Regions from separate parts of the Serratia sp. L9 genome, predicted to be linked through region 1. Evidence: predicted binding sites of a transcription regulator. Region 1 holds the regulator's gene; each other region holds the start of a gene.
The links. The regulator Fur, encoded in region 1, represses iron uptake genes when iron is present. The targets are predictions, from matches to a motif close to ATAATAATGAGAACNACTATCAA.
Positions count from the first base shown of each region.

Region 1 (4,587 bases):
GACCGACGGCAGCACCAAGATTGCTACCTTGGATGCCAAAGATGCACCGCGCTTCCAATATCGCGGCATTTTCCTGGATGTTGCGCGCAACTTCCACCATAAAGACGCCGTATTGCGCCTGTTAGATCAGATGGCCGCGTACAAACTGAATAAATTCCACTTCCACCTGACGGATGACGAAGGCTGGCGTATCGAGATCCCTGGCCTGCCGGAGTTAACCGAAGTGGGTGGCCAGCGCTGCCACGATCTGAGCGAAACCACCTGCCTGCTACCGCAATATGGCTCTGGCCCTGAGCCACACGGCGGTTTCTTCTCCCGTCAGGATTACATCGACATCGTTAAATACGCTCAGGCGCGCCAGATCGAAGTGATCCCAGAGATTGATATGCCTGCGCATGCCCGTGCCGCGATCGTTTCCATGGAAGCCCGCTATAAGAAACTGCTGGCCGAAGGGAAAGAGAAAGAGGCCAATGAGTTCCGCTTGCTGGATCCGACCGACACCTCAAACACGACTTCGGTACAGTACTTCAACCGCCAGAGTTACCTGAACCCTTGCCTGGATTCCTCCAAGAACTTTGTTGATAAAGTGATTGGTGAAATTGCCCAGATGCACAAAGAAGCCGGGCAGCCGCTGCAAACCTGGCACTTTGGTGGCGACGAAGCGAAGAACATCCGCCTGGGCGCTGGCTATACCGACGTGAAAAAGCCGGAAGCTGGCAAAGGCATCCTGGATCTGAGTAAAGAAGACAAGCCATGGGCCAAGTCTGAAGTGTGCCAGGCGATGATCAAAGACGGCAAAGTGGAAGATATGGAGCACTTGCCGAGCTACTTTGGTCTGGAAGTCAGCCAACTGGTGAAAGCGCATGGTATTGACAGAATGCAAGCGTGGCAGGATGGCCTGAAAGACGCCAAAAATGCCCAAGCCTTCGCCACCAAGAATGTTGCGGTCAACTTCTGGGATACTCTGTATTGGGGCGGGTTCGACTCGGCTAATGACTGGGCGAACAAAGGCTACGACGTGGTGATCTCCAACCCAGACTATGTCTACATGGATTTCCCTTATGAAGTGAGTCCGGACGAGCATGGCTATTACTGGGGCACCCGTTTCAGTGACGAGCAGAAGATCTTCAGCTTCGCGCCAAACAACCTGCCGCAGAACGCCGAAACGTCGGTTGACCGTGACGGCAACCACTTCACGGCCAAGAGCGACAAACCATGGCCAGGTGCCTATGGCCTCTCTGCTCAACTGTGGAGTGAAGTGGTGCGTACCGACCAGCAAATGGAATATATGATTTACCCACGTGCGCTGTCTGTAGCAGAACGTGCATGGCACCGTGCGAGCTGGGAACAGGATTACCAAGCTGGCCGTGAGTACAAAGGTGGTGAAACCCATCTGGTTGATACTAAAACCCTGGATAAGGATTGGCTGCGCTTCGCCAACCTGGTCGGGCAACGGGAACTGGCCAAATTGGATAAAGGTGGCGTGAGCTATCGCCTGCCGGTACCAGGAGCACGCATTATCGGTGGCAAACTGGAAGCGAACATTTCGCTGCCGGGCCTGGGGATTGAATACTCTACCGATGGTGGAAAACAGTGGCAGCGTTACGATGATAAAGCGCGCCCTGCGGTGACTGGGGACGTTCAAATCCGTGCGATCAGCCCGGACGGCAAACGCTTCAGCCGCGCTGAACCCGTTAAGGCATAAGCCTGAAGGAAGCCCGTCTGCGTGTCGGCGGATGGGCTTGATACCCGTTGTCTCTCAAGCCGTAGTGTCGTTAGCTGCTCCCAATGACCAGGTTCATCCGTGGCGTTGGTCCTAAGGGATGCGCAAGCGCGCCAACTTGAAACTCATCGGGTATATCGTTAAGTGTTGTAAGAAAGAAGTACTGCAAGTGCCAGATTTTAAGTCATCATTTTCCCCGGGCCTGTCCGGGGATTTTTTTGTCTGAAATATTAGGCATAAAAAAACCGCCGTAAAAAAGGCGGTTTCTGTGTCTGGCGAACCAGTCTTATTTTTTGTCGTGCAACGTTTCGTTTTCGCGGCAATCACCGGTTTCACAGTGGCCGTACAGATACAGGCTGTGATTGGTGAGCTTGATGCCGTGTTGCTTGGCAATATCACGCTGGCGAACTTCGATAGACTCATCGCTGAACTCGATAACCTTGCCGCAATCCAGGCAAATCAGGTGATCGTGGTGATGTTGCTGGGTCAGTTCGAATACGGACTTGCCGCCTTCAAAATTGTGACGGGTGACAATACCCGCGTCATCAAACTGGTTCAGCACGCGGTAAACCGTGGCCAGGCCAATTTCTTCACCCATATCTATCAGTTTTTTGTACAGATCTTCCGCACTGACGTGATGGCATTCCGGATCCTGCAAAACTTCCAGAATTTTGAGTCGCGGAAGCGTGACTTTTAAGCCAGCCTTCTTCAATGCGGTGTTGTTGTCAGTCATGCGGATTCAGTCCTGTTACTGTGCTAATCAAGTTGAGGCGTTTTCGCCTATGGCATCGGTCAGCACAAAGGGTTAATTGCGTCTCATTATAGAACCGGTTGCCGTAAATAGGAACCGCCGGTTGTTAACAAAGATATCTTTGTACTCTTATACGTTACATATGCAACGTCTTGATGGGTGGGATAAACCGATATCTCAGTCTACCGGAGTGACGTGAAAAGTTAAAAACTTGTGGTATCTATTATTATAATCCGTGATACCGATAACAGTCCACATACCCGTCGTCTTTCAAGCTGCAGCGTTGTTACCTGCACTCAATGACCAGGTCCATCCGTGGGCCTGGCCCTGTAAGGGCCGCTGCAAGCAGCGTTCAAATCTGTTCCAGACAGATTTGTCACCCCGGTGACTCACCGTAGCAAGCGCCGGGGGATGAAAGAACTGGGTACCTGGCTGCAACGCGAAATCCATAGGTATGTCAGTAATGCATTTTACCTTACGGAGCGTTGGTAGAGGCTGCAGGTTTAACCGATAATTTCGGCCAGGCTAAGTTCTTCACCAATCTGCTTAACCCAGGCTTCTACACGTTCGTTGGTCAGTTCAGGCTGACGGTCTTCGTCAATGGCAAGACCGACAAAGTGGTGATCGTCTGCCAGACCTTTGGACGCTTCGAAATGGTAGCCTTTGGTTGGCCAATGGCCGACGATGGCGGCACCGCGTGGTTCAATGATATCGCGGATAGTGCCCATCGCATCGCAGAAATATTCCGCGTAGTCTTCCTGATCGCCACAGCCGAACAGCGCTACCAATTTGCCATTGAAGTCGATGTCTTCCAGCGTCGGGAAGAAATCATCCCAGTCACATTGGGCTTCGCCGTAGTACCAGGTCGGGATACCAAGCAGCAGGATATCGAACGCTTCCAGATCTTCTTTACTGCTTTTGGCAATGTCGCGGATTTCTGCGACGTCGTTACCGTATTTTTGGTGAAGATGTTTTTGGATCATCTTGGCAATGTTTTCGGTATTGCCAGTATCGCTGCCAAAGAAAATGCCTACATGAGCCATATTACAGATAACCTTTTAATTCAATGGATTGTATTGCGTAAACGCGGCGTAAGGCGCTGCCATGGGCACTGAACCTCACCCGTAAATGCGTATCATGCCAGAAATTTGCCCTGGGGTTTTATCACGTTTATGCGATGCCCTGGGATCTAAATAACAGTGGGGTTGATCTGGCGTCATCCTTAACGCCGTGCCGCGCCTGCGGCAGTAGAGATCATGGTTCTGGCTGTTCTTCCGCCAGTTTTGCCAGCAGCATCTGTTCAATTAATTCGCTGCGACTGATATTGCGCTGGTCCGCCAGTTTATTCAGAGCATCTACCGCGTCCGCGTTGATTTTCAGCTCCACACGCCGTAAACCTCGCACTTTGTCACGCCGTAGCTGATTGCGCTTATTGATTCTAAGCTGTTCATCACGGGAAAGCGGGTTGGTTTTCGGGCGCCCCGGGCGGCGTTCATCTGCGAACAGATCCAGCGTCGTGCGATCCGTTTGTTCTTTTGCCATTGTTGCGCTACTGCAAGGGGGTTTGCATCAAAAAACGTTTTCACGCTTCCGGACGGTTCGGTTAACACAATTCGGGCCAATAAACCCTAACCCAAATTTACCGCCAGCCAGACGCTGATACCTACGTTGGACATGGTGGCAAAATCATAGCGCGCCATATTACCCCAGCAGATGGAGGGACGACAATGCTTAACTTGGCCGAAAACGCGCTAAGCCATTCTCTTTAGCGCGTTTTTTCGCCAGTTAAGATTCAGGCCTGGTCAATAAAGCGGTGGATGGCCCGTAATACCGCCTCGGGTTTCTCGGCATGAACCCAATGGCCACTACCAGCGACGACGTACGCACGAGCCTGAGGGAATTGGCGAGCGATGTCATCCCGGTAACTGTCTTGTACATACGGGGATAGCCCACCACGGATAAACAGCGTCGGATGTGGCCAAGGGGGATTTCCTGCCAGCCGATGATATTGGCGTATTGTTCAATCAACACCGGCAGATTGAAACGCCAACTTCCCGCATGGAAAGATTTCAGCAGGAACTGGATCACACCTTCTTCATCCAGCGTTTCACGC
Region 1 covers NZ_CP192591.1:5,194,976-5,199,562, reverse strand. The annotation lists gene ACQ86O_RS24735 (beta-N-acetylhexosaminidase) at 1-1,705, shown strand, start outside; gene fur (ferric iron uptake transcriptional regulator) at 2,010-2,456, opposite strand; gene fldA (flavodoxin FldA) at 2,978-3,517, opposite strand; gene ybfE (LexA regulated protein) at 3,729-4,016, opposite strand; partial or broken gene ybfF (esterase) at 4,267-4,587, opposite strand, start outside.

Region 2 (4,587 bases), 2.5 Mb from region 1:
CAGAACACGGGATTGGACCAACCCTATGGCAATAAGCCACCACAACAGATTTCGTGACGCTGTTCTCGCGGGGCCATAACCCTTTAAATGGGGGGCTGAGTGTAGCTACTCGATGGCTAATTATTGATGCAAAATAGAGGGTTCACCAGGTTGATGTTTGAAGATCTTGCTTCTCAACTCCTGATGAAAGCCTCATTTTGTACATTTTCGACAATACCGACGTGAGATGAAATACAGGGTCTTGGTTACACCTAGTGTCTGGTATATAAGGAGATAAAGTGAAACCACATGTTTTTATTTCTATTCAGGATCCCAACAGTTTTTTTGCGTTAGGTATACAAAATATTTTTCAGGAATATTTTTTAGCAAAAGGTTGGGCGTTAAATTTTGTGTCGGTCTCATCAGAGATTAAGGCCGATCTGATCATTCGTGCCGAATCGATCGGTGATCCGATACGCCCCTATCGATTCAGAAGAAAACAGCGGGAAGGCAGATTCGGAACTATCTTGGTTCATGAAATACTCACTCCCAATGTGAAGCAAGATGAATCAGGCAAGAATAACTTTTTCGTATTTGGCCGCCGGGAGCAGCCAGATACCTTGGTACGTGTGGTGGATGAATTATTCAGCCAGGTATGTCCTCAGTCTTTATCAGAAAGAAAAGAGATTGGCTGCGATCATCTGCAACTAACGCCGAGAGAGCGAGAAGTCCTGGAGGGAATAGCCTGGGAGCTAACCCCAGGCCAGATCGCGAATAAATTGATGCTTAACGTCAAGACGGTCAGTTCACATAAACTCACTGCGATGCGCAAACTGGGTTTCAAGCGGAATAGCGAACTGTATCACTGGTTATTCCATGGTGGATTGGCCCCCAAAAAAGACGTTTTATCCTATGGGAATGGAGCCTGAACTTCACCTATCGGTGGGTTTTTGATACTGCGTTACCGGTTGCCAAAAGGAGCCCGGCAAGGCCGGGGCAACTTTTATAAAATGTTGTCAGAAGGACAAGCTCAGGCCTGCGTAATAGGCACGCCCCGGTTCGTTATAGGTCGATGCTCCTTCATTTTCACGGTACACTTTCTTATCGAACAGATTGGTGATGCCGGTATTTAAATGCAGATCTTTCATCAGGTCGTAATTCACCCCAAAACCTACCACCGAGTATGCCCCAACTTCCTTACTGGAGAGCGTGCCAGTTTCTGTGCGGCTCTCGGCATATTCTCGCGGTTTTTGCCGCCCATACAACGTCCAGCTCAGGTTGGTGGATAACTTATCGGTGACCTGATAATCAAGCAGGGTATTAATGGTGTATTTTGGGATCACCGACAGCGGGTTGCCCGTATCCTTGTTTTCAGAGGTGATCATATAAGTCGCGTTGGTGCGCCAGGTGAGCGTATCAACGACCAGCGGCACCACCAGATTGCCTTCCAACCCTTCTACCAGCGCCTTACCGCCGTTTTCCCACTGCAAAATATTGTAACCATTGGAGGCGTAACCGATGATCTCGGTTCCAGCCACGATTTTGTTTTTATAGTCGTTGCGGAAATAGGTAATACCAGCATCATACCCTTGCCAGGTAAATTCGAGGCCGAGCTCCTTGTTAATGCTGGTTTCCGCTTCCAAATCGTTGTTCCCGAGCAGGTAGCAACTGCCGGAGGCAATATTGTTCGGGCAGCCATTGCCACGGGTAGATAACAGATAACCTTCGCTGGACTGGTAAAGGTTGGGGGCTTTAAACGCTCGGGCGATGCCCGCTTTCAGTTTGAAATACTCCCCGAGCTCTTGCGAGACGTTCAGGCTTGGGCTCCAGTTGGCACCAAATTTATTGTGATAATCGAAACGCAGACCGGGGATCACGAAGGTACCTGCGATGGGTTCAATATTATCTTCAAGATAAAGTGAACCGATCTGCGCGCTGTTTTTTGGGCTGCGTGAAGAGGGGTCCCCCGATGCATCACCAATGACCACACCGCTTGCATCGGTCATCAGCATGGAGGCGGGATCGTTGAGCTGTTCGCGATTCCATTCTGCACCAAGAGTGAGATTTTGTTCGAACAGCAAATCCAAGGGGATATTTACCTCACCGCCCGCACGGTAATTCTCCAACCGGCTGGTGTTATAGGTGGTATCGTTGATCATGCCTTCTACACGGCCAGTGGTTCCTTCTGCCAGACGGGTGTTATTGGTTTTTTCATAGTTGAGACTCAGGCGGGATTGGCCCCAATCCCAGATACCGTTGTGAGTAATGCCATACGTTTGGCGATACAGACGGTTAGTTTCCTGTCCATAAAGTGAAGCAACCAGATCGTTGGGGCTGAGGTTACCATTACTGTATTGGGTATCACCGGCGTAGATATTACCTTGGCGGCTATAGGCATACTCAAAATCGACAATTTGTTGTGGGTCGATTTTCCAAGAGAGCAGGGCGTTAATGTCTTTGTTTCTTACCCCTTCGCGGCCCGCAGCATAAGACCCGTTTTGCTGCGTGTTGATATCATAAGCATCGGCATCCGTTTTATTGAGATTACCAAACAGGCGCATAGTCAGTGCATCCCCCGCCAAGGGGCCGCTCAAACTGAAGTTGGCCCGATTTGTCGTGCCTTCCTTGTTATTTTCGGGGTAGTTGGTGAACAGGGAAATCTTGCCATGCCAGTCTTTGGTCGGGCGCTTAGTGATGATATTAACCACGCCACCGGCCGCGCCGGAGCCATAACGGGCCGCAGCTGGACCACGTAAGACTTCAATACGTTCAACCATTTCTGGTGGCACCCAGTTGGTATCTCCTCGGGTGTCTCTCTCCCCACGCCAGCTGTAACGAACAGAATTGCGTGAGGTCGCAGGGACGCCATCAATAAGGATCAAGGTATTTTCAGGACCCATGCCACGGATATCAATTTGGCGATTATTGCCACGGCTGCCGCTGGCACTGTTGCCGGTGAGGTTTACGCCGGGCATCCTGCGGATAATATCGGAAAGATCGTTGACCGGCGGGGTTTTACGGATGTCGTCGGCGGTAATAATAGAAACGCCAGGCTGTTGCTTCAGCTCTTCGGCAGCAGTGGCACGCACCACCATGGGTTCTTTATCTTCTTCTGGTGCCTCTTCGGCTGCAACGCCATAACCACTGAAAAGCCCTGCCAATAACAATGTACAAGGTCGCAACCTGCTATTTCTTGTAGTAATCATCGCAACAATCCCTTTTATATTAATAAATTGATAACAAATGTAACTAATTTTACAGATGGGAATTGTAATGATAATTATTTGTATTTAAACGCAGGAAAGCGTAAATTCACATTTTCTCCACAATCGAAAAGATAAATTTTCAAATATTGGGGGGATAAATAATGATGTCAGCTGGCTACTGACGGAAACTGACAGCAGCTTCGAATACTGTTTTTTTCCGGAAGGAGGATCCTGGGGGATCACCAGCCATCATCAATTAAGAGGTTCATATGATTCGTGCAATAACTATCCTCACAGAAAATTTCTCAGATTGGGAAACGGCTCTGGTTAACTCGGCAGGGCGTTGCTATTTCGGTTTTGAAACGCGCTTTGCCACTCCAGGCGGAAACCCCGTCACCTCTTCTGGCGGCATGCTTGTCTCTCCACATCTGGCGATAGAAGCTATTGAGCTTGAAGAAGTCGATCTGCTAATGGTGTGCGGGGGGACAATCTGGCAAACCGAACAGGCTCCAGATATCACCAACCTGGTTGCTACCGCCTATCGCGGCAACGTGGTGGTCGCGGGGATTTGTGATGGGACACGCGTGCTGGCGCAAGCGGGTGTGCTTGACACCGTTCTGCATACTTCCAATTCGGCGGAAAACCTGTCGAGCCTGAATTATGCTGGGGCGGCTTACTACCAGAATGTGCCTTATGCGGTGGCTGACAGGCGCGTTATCACCGCACCTGGCACTGCCCCGGTCAGCTTTATGGCCGAGGTTTTACGTACTTTGGGTATTAATGACGAAAACCTCACTGCCTATCTGGCGATGCATGCGGCGGAGCACAGCAAACCCATTTTATAACCCCCTATCTGCAGGAACCTATCGCAGGTTCTGGAGGTAGCATGTTGAGATAGGTTCAGGCTGGTGTACGCGAACCGTCTGTATACGTATACCTGCGGCTTCTCCTTGGATCTACAAATTGCATTGGTGGCAGGGGGCTGATTTCTGGCAGCTCCGTTGGTTTCTGCTTGGAAAGTTGCAGCGATCTTTCATACAGATAGTGCCCCCTCCCTGAAGAAGCCATTGGTACAGTTCCTGATTACATCTGAAATTCAGCTTACGCATGGCGTTCTGTTTATGGGCATTCGCTGTTTTATTGCTGATATGTAAATAGGCTCCGGTGTCTCGCCCGTTCATTCCCTTGTGTATGCACCGTAAAACCTCCTCCTCCCTGGACGTCAATGGTGACAGGCATAAGCAGTCGTGGTTGGCCGCTAATGAAGGCAGGGGCGGTGAAAACAACACGCTATCCAGCATGTCATAGAGTGCGTACAGAGATTGGTGACGATGCAAGGCTTTTGAATTGCATTTGTCACACTGAACCCCTGATTTAAATACGCTTTTGTTCCGACGAAGTT
Region 2 covers NZ_CP192591.1:1,978,574-1,983,160, forward strand. The annotation lists gene ACQ86O_RS09435 (response regulator transcription factor) at 279-908, shown strand; gene ACQ86O_RS09440 (TonB-dependent siderophore receptor) at 996-3,185, opposite strand; gene ACQ86O_RS09445 (type 1 glutamine amidotransferase family protein) at 3,455-4,030, shown strand; gene ACQ86O_RS09450 (helix-turn-helix domain-containing protein) at 4,142-4,587, opposite strand, start outside.
Region 2: a site for Fur is predicted at 3,241-3,263, ahead of ACQ86O_RS09440 (TonB-dependent siderophore receptor). Genes of this name have one in related genera too.

Region 3 (4,587 bases), 1.6 Mb from region 1:
GCACGATCGCATAACGATTTACCAGCGCCACCACCACCATCAATGCCACCAACGCAATTTTGAATAGCAGCAAACGCTGGTAATCAGAATCAATATCCAGCGGCCAATGGCCAAGGATAATCAGGCTGTTGGCAATACCAGTCAAAATGACCAGCGCCACGGCACCATGGCCCCAGCGGGAAAATCGAATCAACGTCGTGACCGCGTCCCGGCGATATTGCGACTGCGGCAGGTAACGCAAACAAACCAGTAACGGCAATAAGCTGCCAAACCAATACCCCGCCGCCAGCAGATGCAGCGCGTGATTGGCCCGGTGCAAGATGCCCAGAATGCCTTCCTGCATCACGGCATGGCCGATAAACGCCATATTGACCAGCAACAACAGTGAGCACAGCGCCAACGCTTGTACCCGCTTGGGAGCCGGGAGATACAGCGCCAACAGAGCTAACAGGGAAAAACCCAGATGCCAACGCCAGGCCTCGCCAAAAGTTGTGCCCAGCACAGCCCACCAAATGCTCAACTGCCAGGTATCCGCCCAGCCATCACCCATCAGGCCGGCCTGAACGGCTAGCATTAGCACGGCGGTAAATGCGCAGAGCCAGGTAGAGGCGAGCAGCATCGGGTGCAAATCGCGGATCACTATCGGGGAGAGGCGCTGCGGCGACAATAAGGCGGTGAACAGGCTGATGCCAAACATCAGCATCACCGCCGCAAAGTGCACAAAGCGACACAGGACAAACAGGGTCGCCAGAGTCATCGGTCAGTTTACGGTAAAGCTGTATTGGCCTTTGGTTTTATGACCGTCGACGGAAACTACGTGCCAGTCGACATTATATTTGCCAGCTGTCAGCTCACTTTCGATGGGTACATTGACCTGCGTATTGTTATGCGGATCCAGCCCCAATTTGCCGGTTTTTACCACAGCGTTGTTCGGGCCGGTCACTTTTACGCCGCTGAAGTTGGGTTCAATGCCTTCAGAAAAATTCAGTGTCAGCACTTTCGGAGCGGCGCTGACGGTTGTGTCTGCCGCAGGAGTTTGTACTTTCAGATGAGCGTGTGCCAATGCCTGCTGGGAAGACAAACCGACAAACAGCACGAAAACGGTGGAAAGCAGGCGATAGGATGAGCGAATTTTAGCGATCACAGAAGTGTCCCTTTATCATTAATGAAGGTGATAAGGGCCAAGACTGGTAATCGGAGCGATGTTTCCGCAACCTCAACCCCCACAGTACTTACGCCACAGGTAATCAGAGGAAGAGATCTTGCTAACTCACTGTTTTAACTCTCTACCATCCTGTAGCGTATCGCGTTAAATCATAACGGCGGTGAACCCGCAAGTCGAGCACATCACTAATATTTTGCAAGCTGGCAGCACATATCGCTATATAACCGCTATATAAGCAAGGCATAAAAAAATCGCGCCCCACTAGGTTACGCGATCTCTTCACTGCTTGGTATCAAGCTTAGCCGTTGCTACCTTCGCTGGCTGCGCCCATGCTCTTCAGATCTTTATCGATGAAGAACAGGCCCTTGCCACTGTTACCCACCAGCGCCAATTTATCCAGCACCGATTTGAACAGCTTCTCTTCTTCATGCTGCTCGGCAACATACCATTGCAGGAAGTTGAAGGTAGAGTAATCTTGCGTGGTCATGGCCACATGTGCCAGTTCGTTAATCTGGCGGGTGATCAGTTGCTCATGCTCATAAGTTTGCTGGAACACTTCTGCCAGCGACCCAAACTCTACCGGTGGAGCTGCGATACTGCCCAGCAAGGGCAACGCGCCAGTGTCACTCAGGTAATCAAACAGACGCTGCATGTGCTGCATCTCTTCCCGAGAATGCTCTTTCAGGAACGCGGCGGCACCTTCAAAGCCTTTATCGCTGCACCAGGCGCTCATTTGCAAATACAGGTTTGCAGAATAGAACTCCAGATTCAGTTGTTCATTCAGCTTTTTTGTCATTTCTTGCGTCAGCATGATGATTCCTTTTATTTTTGCAGGTCATGAATTTAATTTTTCCGCATTATGCCTTGGTTCACACAAAATAAAAACACTTGATTCACATTCATTTATTAAATGCGTAATTTTATATATTTTTCATAAAGTTATGATTAATTCTAATTTTACTTTTAATTATTATGAGAATCATTTACATCTTTATATTTAACCCTAAGGCGAATCATTCTTATTTAAGATAATAAATAAATTGCATTGCGTTTACAGCCTAAATAACCCTACTTATTATAATGAAAAACCGAGGGTGATGATCGACGCTTGCCAAGCGTGCCGCGGTAGATTACCTTTTGCGCTGATTTGATGTTGTAGAAAGAAGGAAAATAACATGGGTTACAATCTGGCAGAACTTCCCAAAGAAGAGATGGACAAGGTGAACGTTGATCTGGCCGCATCAGGTGTGGCGTTCAAGGAACGCTACAATATGCCGGTGATCCCAGAAATGGTGGAGCGCGAACAGCCAGCACATCTGCGGGATTATTTCCGCGAGCGTGTAATGCACTATCGTGCCGAATCACACAAATTCTCCCGCCTCCCGTACGAACCCAAAATGAAGTCGTAAAGCCTGCCCTGCGGCAGGCCTGCAGATTATTTGCCAGCAAAACGATCGGTAGCCAACATGAGATGGTGCAGGATACCTGGCTCATCAGTTGAGTGCCCTGCCCCTTCGACGATATGCAGTTCAGCCTCCGGCCAGGCTTTCGCCAGATCCCAGGCGTTTTGCACCTGGCAGGCCATATCATAACGGCCATGAACAATTACCGCAGGAATATGGCGGATCAACGGGACGTTTTTCAACAGTTGGTCATCGCTTTCAAGAAAACCCAGGTGGGTAAAATAGTGGTTTTCAATCCGGGCAAAGGCCAAAGCGAAGTTATCCTCACCAAAGGACGCAGAGGCGCTGTTAGGTAGCAAAGTGACGGTTTCACCTTCCCAAACGCTCCATAATTTGGCCGCTTCAAGCTGTACCTGCAAATTTGACGAAGTCAGGCGCTGGCGGTATGCCGCGATCACATCCTTGCGTTCTTCTGGTGAAAGGATAGACAGCACCCGCTCCCATTTATCTGGGAAGAAACGTGATGCGCCATCCTGATAATACCAACTGAGTTCCTGCTTACGCAGGGTGAAAATGCCCCGCAACACCATCTCGCTGACGTGCTGCGGGTGCGTCTGCGCATAGGCCAAGGCCAGTGTGGAGCCCCAGGAACCGCCAAATACCAGCCACTGCTCTACACCTGCCATTTTGCGCAGGCTCTCAATATCGTCGACCAGATGCCAGGTCGTGTTGTTGTCCAGGCTGGCATGAGGTTTGGAGCGCCCACAGCCCCGCTGATCGAATAGCAAGACCTTATAGCACTGCGGATCAAACAGTTGGCGATGATAAGGCGCGATGCCACCACCTGGCCCTCCATGAATAAACACCGCCGGTTTACCATTTGGGTTGCCACTCAGTTCCCAGTAGATCCGGTGCCCATCCCCAGTATCCAGCCAACCGCTGTCATAGGCTGCTAACGGCGGGTACAAACCTCGTAATTGTTCCATGGCGCTGCGTCTCTCTGTGAGTGATGCTTTCATCAAAGCTGATGCAGCTCATCAGGTCAACGCTAATCCAGCCAATACCAACAAGTTAGTGTGCGTTTGCTTAAAATGAAGACGACTTACTCTTACGCAAATGCGGTTCGCGCATTTCTTGTGCCGTTTTGGCTTCAATACTCAGCTCTGCCGTTGGGCGTAATAACAACCGCGCTAACCCAATTGGCTCCCCGGTTTCCAGGCAGTAACCAAACTCGCCGTTCTCCACGCGCGCCAATGCCGCCTTCATCTTCGGCAACAGGCGGCTTTCCCGATCCAACTGACGGAACAGCAATCGCAGATCTTCTTCCCGGGCGGCCTTGTCCGCCTCGTCACCGCTAATATCACCATTATCGATATCCCGCTTCAGCACTTCAATGTGCTGCCAGAGTTTTTGCTGCTCTTCCAGCAAACGCTGGCGGAAAAACGCACGCTGCTCAGCGTTCATGTAATCGGATTCCGGCATCGCCAGCAATTGCTGCTCGCTTAACAACGTCATTACTGTCATAGGTCCCTCCAACAGATAAATTTGTTATATTGTAACATTTTTAATTCATAAAAGGTTAATAAAGAATAATATTCAAATTAACAATGGGTTGGGTTATTAGTGCCCTTTGTTACTTGCATACACCGGACGTTAGGTGGTTAATAGTACGGCACCCACCCAACCATAAGGTCACTGAGAGGTCATCATGAGTAAGGGAATGGATAGCAAGAAAAATGCGAAGAAGAAGCCGTTGAAAACCCCAGCCGAGAAGCGTGCAGATAAGCGCGCCAAAAAGGCCACGCGGCAGGTGAGTAACCCCACTTCCAACCGTAGTTAAACCCGCCAAGGCGGGTTTTTTGTTGCCCCTAAAAAGTCAGGTTGGCATCAGTTGTTCACCTCGTTAAGCTAGGGAGAGACACTTAGCCGAGAACATCATGACATTACGTGTAATAGATACCGAGACCTGCGGCCTGGACGGCGGCGTGGTGGAAGTGGCCTCCGTGGATGTTATCGCCG
Region 3 covers NZ_CP192591.1:3,562,995-3,567,581, reverse strand. The annotation lists gene copD (copper homeostasis membrane protein CopD) at 1-757, opposite strand, end outside; gene yobA (CopC domain-containing protein YobA) at 761-1,144, opposite strand; gene ftnA (non-heme ferritin) at 1,464-1,976, opposite strand; gene ACQ86O_RS16880 (DNA polymerase III subunit theta) at 2,341-2,574, shown strand; gene pip (prolyl aminopeptidase) at 2,601-3,554, opposite strand; gene ACQ86O_RS16870 (TraR/DksA C4-type zinc finger protein) at 3,655-4,092, opposite strand; gene ACQ86O_RS16865 (hypothetical protein) at 4,277-4,408, shown strand; gene exoX (exodeoxyribonuclease X) at 4,506-4,587, shown strand, end outside.
Region 3: a site for Fur is predicted at 2,132-2,154, ahead of ftnA (non-heme ferritin). Genes of this name have one in related genera too.

Region 4 (4,587 bases), 2.4 Mb from region 1:
AGCAATGACTTGTAAGCCGGAACATGACAGCCCATTTTAAACTGAATATGAATGATATTTATTATCATTATTGATTGTGTTTTTCTATGGTAGCATGACAGCCTAACCAGCACTAGCGCTGTGCCTGATGAATTTTGAGCTGTTGATCAAGGATATAAGTTGTGGTGATAACAAAATGAATAAACCCTCTATTTTGCTCGATTTCGGGCTGCTGAAAACCCACCCCGCTTTTCGCGCTGTATTCTGTGCCCGCTTTATTTCGATTCTGGCATTAGGCCTGATGGCGATCGCTATCCCGGTGCAAATCCAGGCGTTAACCGGTTCCACTCTGTTGGTCGGCCTGGCGGTGACCTTGGCGGGCGGCGGGATGTTCGCTGGCTTGCTGATGGGCGGTGTATTGGCCGATCGCCATGAACGCCGCCGATTGATCCTGTTTGCCCGTTCCACCTGCGGCGTGGGGTTTATTGGCCTGAGCTTGAACGCCGCGTTACCTGAGCCTTCGCTGGCGGCTATTTATCTGCTGGCGGTATGGGACGGTTTCTTTGGGGCGGTGGGAGTCACGGCGCTACTGGCAGCGACACCGGCCATTGTGGGCCGTGAGAATATCGTTCAGGCCGGGGCGATCAGTATGCTGACCGTGCGCTTTGGTTCGATCCTTTCGCCCGCGATTGGCGGCCTGGTGATCGCCAGCGCAGGCGTCACCTGGAACTATGCGTTGGCCGCTTTGGGCACTTTGCTGACGTTAATCCCGCTATTAAAGTTACCCCGGTTGCAACCGCCTCCACAGCCGCGTGAACACCCGCTGCGGGCGTTAATTGGCGGTTTTACCTTCCTGCTGCAAAACAAGGTGATTGGTATGGTGGCGCTGATTGGTGCGCTGATGACCATGGCCAGTGCGGTACGCGTGTTATACCCGGCAATCTCCGGCATGTGGAATGTCAGTACCGGCAGTTTGGGCGTGATGTACGCAGCAGTGCCCCTGGGGGCGGCGATTGGTGCATTTACCAGCGGCCGGGTGGCGCAGGTGGCGCGTCCTGGTTGGATGATGCTGTTGACGGCCATTGCGGCTTTTGTTGCCGTGGGGCTGTTTGGCCTGATGCCGTGGTACGGCATGGCGCTGCTGTGCCTGGTGGTGTTTGGCTATCTCAGCGCACTCAATTCCTTGCTGCAATATGGCCTGATTCAAAACCTGACGCCAGATGCATTTCTGGGCCGGATTAATGGCTTGTGGACCGCTCAGAACGTGGTGGGAGATGCGCTCGGCGCTTTGCTGCTCGGTGCGATGGGGGCATTTATGCTGCCAGCAATGAGCTCAACCAGCTTTGGCCTGGGGGCGGCGCTATTGGCTGTGGTGCTGGCATTTGCCATGCGCGGCCTGCGCAACGTGAGCATGGGCGGGCCGAGCGAGGAACGCCAACCCGCCACCGAGGCTACGGGGAAATAAACAGCTTTTCCAGACGCGTCAGCAGATTGCTGGCGCTGTAATAATCCAGGCGGAAAGTGTCATTTCCCAGGGCATAAACCCGCTGGTTTTCTACCGCCGGCAGATGGGCCAGGAAACTGTTGCTCATCAGCCGCTGTGCGTCGCTTTCATCGTTGGCGAATAACAGCAAGGTCTGGCCATTCAACCCCTCAGCCAGGTTTTCTCCCCCAGTTGCACGATGTCTTTACGCGCCCCTTGGCTGGTGCTGGCATTGAGCTTTGGCGGCAAGGTTGCCAGCGTAAAGCCCAGCTGTTGCAGAAGTTTCCCTTGTGAGGAATCAGCAGTCCACAGATTGGCGTTCTTACCATCGCTGCGAAACACCAGGGCTGAGGTAGGCTGCGGCGGTAACGTCATCTGTTGCTTCAGCGCTTTCTCCCGGTTATCAAATTCGGTGACGATCTTCTCTGCCTGCGCTTCATAACCGGTGGCCTGACCAAGTATTTTGGCCAGTTCCTGCCAGCTTTTATCGTCGTAGTTCACGACCAATACTGGCGCAATGGCCGACAACTGATCAAACAGACGCACTGCGGAATCTGCGCCGGTTGCAGACATCACGATCAGATCGGGAGCCTCTCCGGCAATCGCTTCGGCATTAGGTTCGCCAATATAGAGCCGCTTCACCCCACGTTTGGCCGCGACATCGCCCCATTGATGGAAAAAGCCCTGCTTATCAGAAAGCTTGTTATTCGGCGTGGTTGCTCCACTGGCGATCACCGGTGCGCCGATCGCCAGCAAGGTGCCCGTGACCGTAACGCTGGTGGATACGATCCGTTGCGGCTGCTGATTGAGCGTTATTACGCCGTGTGATGTTTCAATGCTGCGAGGCCATTCTTGGGTAGCGGCCTGAGCCAGGCTCAGCGCCAGCATCCCAAATAGCGCCAGGCTGATCCGCAGGGGAGTTATCATTGATGAGTTCCTTTTTCTAAATGCTTATCATTCGTTGGGCTAAACCCACAAGGTTTATACCATAAATCAGGAGGTGAAGAAGTGTTTGGCATTATTGACATAGCTTACTTGGGCAGGTACTTTATCGCGATGTAATACAAATGATAATCATTATTATATCGGTTATTATTGATGAAACAAGAGGAAGTACCGATGGACGTAGTCGTTAAGGGTGCCGCACAGAAGGGCCTGCAACACAGTGAGAACCAGGCGCAGGCCACCGCGATCTCTCCAACTTCAGGTTTCTTTTTTACCTCACCTTTTCGCAGTCTGAGTACGCAGGGATGTTTTGCCAGGATCACCCTACCAGCCAATGAGGGTGACGATCTGCAAGGCAAATTCCAACAAGCCATACAGCAGGCCTTTGCACAAGCCAGATTAGCTGGCATCAAGGATCCGGTGCTGTGTGGCGCAATTCCTTTCGATACCCGCCAACCCTCGGCGCTTTTTATCCCCCAACAGACGCAGTGGTTTGAACGCGAAGCCTTGTTGGCGGATATGCAGATTGCCGATACGGCCTTGCCGGCAATTACCCGTAAAACAGAATTGCCAGAGCAAACGCAGTTTATGCAGATGGTTGCCGACGCGGTGCAGGCCACCAAGGGCGATCAATTGGATAAAGTGGTGCTTGCCCGTTTGTTGGAGATTGAAACCAGCAAGCCGGTCGATCGCCAAACATTAATGACGCGCATCATTGCCCAAAACCCTCATGGCTTCCACTTCCATGTGCCGCTGGAAGAGGGCGCCTTGGTAGGGGCCAGCCCTGAGCTGCTGCTGCGTAAATACGGTAATCAGTTCCATTCCAACCCTTTGGCTGGTTCGGCGCGGCGTGAAAGCGACCCGCAGCGGGATCGGGAAATCAGTCAGCAATTGCTGGTTTCCAGCAAGGATCTTTATGAGCATCAGATTGTCACTGAAGGCATGCGTCAGGTTCTGACCGGGCGATGCAGTCATCTGCATATTCCCGCAACCCCGGAACTGCTGAGTACCACCACGCTATGGCACCTTTCGACGCCGATCGACGGCGAAGTCGCCAGCCGGGCAGAAAATGCGCTGTCTTTGGCCTGTCTGTTGCATCCAACACCGGCCTTATGCGGCACACCAACGCTGGTGGCACGCGATCTCATCGAACAGCTTGAGCCTTTTGACCGTGACCTGTTTGGTGGCATCGTCGGTTGGTGTGACGCCGAAGGTAATGGTGAATGGGTCGTCACCATTCGCTGCGGCACCGTGAATGCCAATCAGGTTCGCCTGTTTGCCGGTGCTGGCATCGTACAGGATTCTTCCCCGCAGTCTGAATGGCACGAAACCGGCACCAAACTCAGTACCATTTTACGTGCGTTTGGCCTTAATCAAGGATAGTGAGTCCCCTATGAGTATTGTTTTTACCCCTTGGCCTGAGGATTTCGCGCGCCGTTACCGCGAACGTGGCTACTGGATCGATCAGCCGCTGACCGAAATTTTATCCCGACAGGCAGAAAATGACGCGACAGCCCTGGTAGATCCGCAACGTAGCCTGAGCTACCGCCAGTTGGAACAACTCTCCGATCGCCTGGCCGCCGCGCTGTCAAGGCGTGGGCTGGGGGCCGGTGATACCGCGCTTGTGCAGCTTGGCAACGTGGTTGAATTTTATGTGGTGTTCTTTGCCCTGCTTAAAATCGGCGTAGTGCCGGTGAACGCCCTGTTCAGCCATCAACGCAGTGAGCTGAACGCCTATGCCAGCCAGATCGAGCCTGCATTACTGATCGCCGATCGCGAGCACGCCTTGTTTGCGCAGGATCAGTTCCTGAATACCTTCACCGGGCAACACCCTTCGCTGCGCGTGGTCGGGCTGCGTAATCAAGCAGAAGGCGAGCACGCATTGGCCGCCTGGCTGGAAGAAGAACCTGGTGCTTTTGTCGCCACGCCTACCGCCGCCGATAAGGTGGCGTTTTTCCAGCTTTCTGGCGGCAGTACCGGTACACCTAAACTGATCCCACGTACCCATAATGATTACTACTACAGCATTCGCCGCAGCGTGGAGATTTGCCGCTTCGACAGCGCGACCCGTTATCTGTGCGCATTGCCGGTCGCCCATAATTATCCCATGAGTTCGCCGGGTGTACTGGGCGTGTTCTACGCTGCCGGGCGGGTGGTGTTTGCCACCGATCCTGCGGCTG
Region 4 covers NZ_CP192591.1:2,757,580-2,762,166, forward strand. The annotation lists gene fepD (Fe(3+)-siderophore ABC transporter permease) at 1-25, opposite strand, end outside; gene entS (enterobactin transporter EntS) at 176-1,444, shown strand; partial or broken gene fepB (Fe2+-enterobactin ABC transporter substrate-binding protein) at 1,431-2,389, opposite strand; gene ACQ86O_RS13000 (isochorismate synthase) at 2,582-3,790, shown strand; partial or broken gene ACQ86O_RS13005 ((2,3-dihydroxybenzoyl)adenylate synthase) at 3,801-4,587, shown strand, end outside.
Region 4: a site for Fur is predicted at 2,524-2,546, ahead of ACQ86O_RS13000 (isochorismate synthase). Genes of this name have one in related genera too.